One region of the Cytobacillus pseudoceanisediminis genome, then DNA from elsewhere that is predicted to be linked to it. Evidence: riboswitches for the same ligand, from Rfam matches in the RefSeq annotation. Region 1 holds a riboswitch; the other holds the start of a gene.
The links. Region 1 has a riboswitch for preQ1 ahead of queF (preQ(1) synthase). Riboswitches for the same ligand answer to the same signal wherever they lie in the genome.

Region 1 (3,145 bases):
AAGGCCTACAACTCCAACTCCCACAAGAATCCAGAATGAGGATACATATAAAGGAGTCAATCCGCCATCAAAGCCAAACGGTGTAATCAGATTCGGATTTTCTGAAGACAGGTCGCTGATAATATTCGGTATTCCTCCACCTGCCATAATAACAGCAACCAGAAGGATCATGGTGCCGATGAACATGATTCCGCCTTGGACAGCATCCGTTACGGCAACAGCACGGAAGCCGCCGATAACCACGTAGACCATAACAGAAGCCGCAAAAATGAATAAAGCAGACAAATAGCTTAATCCTGTCAGTGACTCAATTAATCTTGCTCCGCCAACCCATTGGGCAGCCATGGCAGAAAAAAGGAAAATAATGATGCTGAGAGAGGATAGCCAGACAACCCATCTGCTGTTATATCGTTCTTTTAGAAAATCGATGAGCGTCACAGCATTATACTTTCTTGCTGTGATGGCAAACTTTTTCCCCAGCACCATGAGAACGAAATAACCTGTGACAACCTGTGACATCGCAAGCAGCACCCAGCCAAGCCCCTGTGTGTAAGCAACGCCGGGACCTCCAATGAAACTGCTGGCACTTCCGTAGGTTGCAATCATCGTCATAGCCAGAATAAAACCGCCAAGCTGCCTTCCTCCAAGAAAATAATCCTGCAGGAACGAACTCCCGGTATCAATCTTTCTGCTGGACCATAAGCCTACGAGAAAAATAATAATTAAAAAGATGAGAAGAGGAAAAATTACCTGCCAATTCATTCAGATTCTCCCCCTTCCCCGTTTTCTTCAAACGGAACTTCTTTAAACAGGAACTTAACAGCTGCTGTTACCAGAATCACCATTACGGCAAATCCTGCTGCGCAGCTCCAGAAAAACCAGGCAGGCAACCCCCAAATATATGTATACTCACCAGCAGGCCCAGACCCCATCCCATAGGCAAACCCATACCACCATACAAAATTGAAGAGCACCAGACCAATGCCAATCCACGCCTCTCTCTCTGCGATTTTAAAGCGCGGATCTTTTTTATGTACGCCTTTCTTCATTTTGTCCCCCTTCAGAGCTTTATTTAGTAACGTACCATAAAATACAGAATATTCCCTGAATATAATCCCACTTATGTATATTTTCTGCAACAAAAAAAGCAGATTGCTCTGCCTTTTTGATATTATTTTAAAATTTCACTTTAAGCAAGCTAGGATCTTAACGATTGTCAATTGTCTCCGGGTAAAGGTCATGGTTCATTAAACGGTATTCTGCCATTTTTTCATATTTCGTCCCCGGCTTGCCGTAGTTGCAATACGGATCAATGGAGATTCCGCCACGTGGCGTAAATTTGCCCCAAACCTCAATATAGCGCGGGTCCATTAATTCAATAAGGTCGTTCATAATGATATTCATGCAGTCTTCATGGAAATCGCCATGATTTCTAAAGCTGAAAAGATATAGCTTTAATGACTTGCTCTCTACCATTTTCTGATCCGGAATATAGCTGATATAGATGGTCGCAAAATCCGGCTGTCCTGTTTTCGGGCAAAGACTCGTAAACTCAGGGCAATTAAACTTTACAAAATAATCGCGGTTTGGATGCTTATTGTCAAAAGCCTCCAGAATATCAGGCGAGTATTCAAAAAGATATTTTGTACCCTGATTTCCCAATAGCGTAATATCCGTTAATTCCTCATCTTTTCTTCCTGACATAAAAAAGCCTCCCTTTATACGATCCCGCTGATCCTAAGAAGAGGTCCAAAAAGTACAGCTTAAAAAATAAAAACCATATCCTCTTATGGATATGGTTGATTATTATAATCAAAGCCATAGTTTTTTATAGAGGGTGAAGCTATGAACCTCTCCCGCTCACACGGGAATATTCGAAATATAATTGTCATTGTTACTATAGAGAAAAAGCCTGTTTCTGTCAATAGGGGCTTCTTTATCTGGTTTTCATTTATTCTTCTATAGTATAATTACGTTAATTTTCTTAGAAAGGTGACATGTTATGTGGAATGAGTTTAAAAAATTTGCCCTGAAGGGAAATGTGCTTGATTTGGCTGTCGGGGTTGTTATCGGAGCTGCCTTCGGAAAGATTGTATCTTCTCTTGTAGATGATATCATCATGCCGCTTGTTGGATTGCTGATGGGCGGAGTTGACTTTACGGATCTGATGGTAAAAGTTGGAGGAGCTGAGGTCAAATACGGTTTATTCATACAGAATGTGGTTGATTTCTTCATCGTGGCATTCTCTATTTTCATCTTTATCAGGATTATCAACAATCGTTTTAAAAAGAAAGAAGAAGCAACGCCTGCCCCAGCTGTGGATAAAAACGTTGAGCTATTAACGGAAATAAGAGACCTTTTAAAAAACCAATAAATGATGAAACTTATATAATAGTTCTGACGTATATACATATACAAATGATTTTAGGGGAGAAATGAAACAAATGTATGTACAGCAAACCGCAAATAATAGTTATTTGCCTTCTGTTTTACGGGCATTCGCCTTATCATTGGGTATTGCTTTTATCGGAACGATGGCGGGTGTTTTCGTCCCTCCAGCCCTGTTTTTGCCGCTCATGATTCTTGAACTCGGAATGCTGCTTTTCGCTTTCCTGCTTCGCCGCAAAAAGGCCATCGGGTATCCATTCCTGTATGTATTTACATTTATTTCAGGGATGACGACCTATCCGATTGTTGCCCATTACCTGGCTGCCATTGGCCCGAACCCCGTACTGGTCGCACTTGCAGCGACAACGGTTGTGTTTACAGGCCTGGCTGTATACGCTACGACAACCAAGCGGGATTTATCTTTTCTTGGCGGCATGCTGATGGCAGCATTGCTTGCCCTTATTGCAATCTCTATTTTCAGCATCTTCTGGCCGTTAAGCTCTAACGCGATGCTGGCATTCTCCTTCATCGGAGTGCTTGTATTCAGCGGATATGTGCTATTCGATTTCAACCGCATGAAGCATTATGGAGTTTCACCGGAAGAAGTGCCTTTAATGGCTCTTAACCTATACCTTGATTTTATTAACCTGTTCATTAATATTCTTCGTATTTTTGGAATTTTGGGGAGCAGGGACTAAACAGGAGTGCGAACTCCTGTTTTTTTATGTGCAAGCATCATTTCTTTATTCCTTCAAAA
Region 2 (3,145 bases), 1.5 Mb from region 1:
CAAGCTCAACAAGAACAGCATCATCCCCTAATGGGTGAAGGGTGTATCTCATCATTTCACCAGCTTTCGCAGTAAATTTGTTTGTACTGAGGAATAAAATATTATTTGGTAATAATAAATCTTCATTTTTATTCAAAAAAATTTCATTCATTATTCTTTCTGAAAAAAGGGAAAATCATGTCTTCTAATGCTTGAATGAAAAACATTTATTAGTAATGTTATATATTTATGCAATGTCCTTAGCAGAAGAATATAATATTATATAATAGACTGAAAATTCTATTTGTGCAAATTATTCTGCTAGAAGGCGTACCAATATCTTCAAAGTTTAGTTTGTCCATCATTTTGGGAATAGAGGAGGTACATCACCATTTAGGGAGAGATCATATTGGAAGCAGATTTAGAAATGAACTTATCAGAAAGATTTGAGGCTGCCTTTAACCGTATTCACAAAGCCTTAAAACAATCTGCTAAAAACGCCAGAACAGATAGATTTTATAAACTTATAGAAATACAGAAAAATCATTCGCTGATTCGATTATATGAAGATGATTTGCATCAGTTTGCCAAGCTGCGAAATGCCATTGTCCATGAAAAAATAGACCTTGATTATTATATTGCGGAGCCTCATCTCGAGACGGTAGAAAAGATTGAAAGGATTGCCGGCCATTTTGAAAAGCCAAAAACCGCACTTTCCATAGCTGCAACTCCGGTATTTTATTTTTATGAAGATGGCAAGCTAACGGATGTACTGGCCATAATTAATAAATTTTCACACTCCCAATTCCCCATTTACTCGAGAAAAGAGGAATACTCATGGCTATTAACTTCGGCAGATATCGTGAAATGGATGGCAGAGCACTTTACAGAAGAAACAATCCAGTTGAAAAAGGTGAGAATTAAAGAGCTTTTCAGCAAGAAATCAAAGCATCAAATCTCGTTTGCAGGCAAACATACATCTATCTTTGAATTAGAGGATATGTTTGAGGACTGCCGAAATAAAAATGAAAAGCTTGAAGGGATCATAGTTACCGAGAACGGAAAGCCGACTGAAAAACCAAAAGGCATCATAACAGCGTGGGACCTCCTGGAAGCCGATTCAGAAAATTAAAACGCAAAAAAGGTGCAAGCAATAGCTGCACCTTTTTTGCCGGTTCCGATTATTGCAGCAGTCCCAGACGCATCAGAGTAGACCTATCCTGAATATTCATTCCTGCAGACCTTCTTATAAATGTCCCTTTTTTTGCAATGCCAAAGGAATAGCGTGAAGTCGATGTAAACCTGATCATGGCTTCAGTCCCTCCTTATGAAATTGGCGCTGCATTATTACTTTCCCGCGATTTTGAATAATAAAACTTTTTTACTGTATAAATTTAAGCCTTCTAAAAAGCCAATAAAGATGATAATATAAACTGATAGTTCAATAGCTAAATCCGTGTACACGGTAGAGGTTCTAGCTACCCTCTTTAAAAAACTAAGGAAAACAGGTCTGCTTTCTTAGTGGTCCTGTTTTTCTATTTAAAGGAGAATTTTTATATGAAAAATGATAAAGCACTCGTTGTGTTCAGTGGCGGTCAGGATAGTACAACTTGCTTATTCTGGGCAAAGGAACGTTTTGAAGAAGTGGAAGCCGTCACTTTTAATTATAATCAGCGTCATAAGCTGGAGATCGAATGTGCACAGCAAATAGCAAAAGAACTGGGGATCAGGCACCACATTCTAGATATGTCCCTATTGAATCAGCTGGCACCAAATGCACTAACCCGTGATGAGATTAAAGTAAAGGATGGGGAGGAAGGCGGGCTTCCATCCACATTTGTGCCTGGGAGAAACCTTTTATTCCTGTCATTTGCTGGTGTGCTGGCCAGTCAGATTAATGCAAAGCATATTATAACCGGGGTGTGTGAAACAGATTTCAGCGGCTACCCAGACTGCAGGGATATTTTTATAAAATCATTGAATGTCACCCTTAATCTATCAATGGATGAACAGTTTGTGATCCATACACCATTAATGTGGCTCAACAAAGCAGAGACATGGAAGCTGGCAGATGAATTAAATGCCCTTGATTATGTGCGTGAGAAAACACTGACATGCTATAACGGAATTCCGGCTGATGGCTGCGGTGAGTGTCCAGCATGCCATTTAAGGAAAAATGGCCTTGAAGAATACCTCAAGGAAAAGGAGGAGCTTTAAGCCATGTACGGTTTCAGGATTGTTGATAAACTGCAGAAGATAAATGAGGATATCAAACCCGATCAGCTGAAATACCACCATAAGCGTGTAATGGTCAGCAAGGAATTCACTTTTGATTCAGCCCATCATCTGCATTGCTATGAAGGCAAATGCAAAAACCTGCATGGGCACACCTACAAGGTGATTTTTGGCATAAGCGGATTCGTGGATGACAGAGGATTAATGATTGATTTCGGCGACATTAAAAAAATTTGGAAAAACGAAATTGAAATATTCCTTGACCACAAGTATCTGAATGAAACGCTGCCGCCAATGAATACGACAGCAGAGAATATGGTTGTCTGGATTTATGAAAAAATGGCACAAAGCCTCCAAAACAGAAAAGAGCAATATGTTGGTGCAAGAGTAGAATTTGTGCGCCTTTTTGAAACTCCTACAAGCTATGCGGAAGCAAGAAGGGAGTGGATGGAGGTTGAGTAAGATTCCTGTTCTCGAAATATTCGGACCAACCATTCAGGGTGAAGGAATGGTGATCGGCCAGAAAACGATGTTCGTCCGTACAGCAGGATGTGATTATTCATGCAGCTGGTGTGATTCATCCTTTACCTGGGATGGAAGTGCGAAAGACAGCATCCGCCAAATGGAACCGGATGAAATTTGGAAAGAGCTTAAAGAGCTGGGTGGGGATGGATTTTCCTTTGTGACCATATCCGGGGGTAATCCTGCACTTTTAAAAAATTTGAGTGAACTCATTTCTTTGCTCAAAGCAGAAAAAATTAAGATCTGCCTGGAAACACAGGGGAGCCGCTGGCAGGATTGGTTTTATGAAATTGATGAACTGACCCTATCCCCAAAACCGCCGAGCTCAGGCATGAAAACAGACTTCGATGTGCTCGGTTATATTGTGAATAATCTTCAGACCAAAAGAAAGGCAGAACAGCAGGTCTCA

Region 2: it holds a riboswitch for preQ1, as region 1 does, so the genes downstream of both, queC (7-cyano-7-deazaguanine synthase QueC) here and queF (preQ(1) synthase) in region 1, are expected to answer to the same signal.

What each region holds. Positions count from the first base shown of each region.
Region 1 is NZ_CP097349.1:3,064,876-3,068,020, forward strand. Features, by position in the region: gene panF (sodium/pantothenate symporter) at 1-762, opposite strand, end outside; gene M5V91_RS16450 (YhdT family protein) at 759-1,049, opposite strand; gene queF (preQ(1) synthase) at 1,207-1,704, opposite strand; PreQ1 riboswitch class I at 1,815-1,860, opposite strand; gene mscL (large conductance mechanosensitive channel protein MscL) at 2,003-2,374, shown strand; gene M5V91_RS16465 (Bax inhibitor-1/YccA family protein) at 2,445-3,086, shown strand.
Region 2 is NZ_CP097349.1:1,535,168-1,538,312, forward strand. Features, by position in the region: gene pxpB (5-oxoprolinase subunit PxpB) at 1-52, opposite strand, end outside; gene M5V91_RS08180 (CBS domain-containing protein) at 389-1,111, shown strand; gene M5V91_RS08185 (hypothetical protein) at 1,161-1,289, opposite strand; PreQ1 riboswitch class I at 1,442-1,484, shown strand; gene queC (7-cyano-7-deazaguanine synthase QueC) at 1,537-2,196, shown strand; gene queD (6-carboxytetrahydropterin synthase QueD) at 2,200-2,676, shown strand; gene queE (7-carboxy-7-deazaguanine synthase QueE) at 2,669-3,145, shown strand, end outside.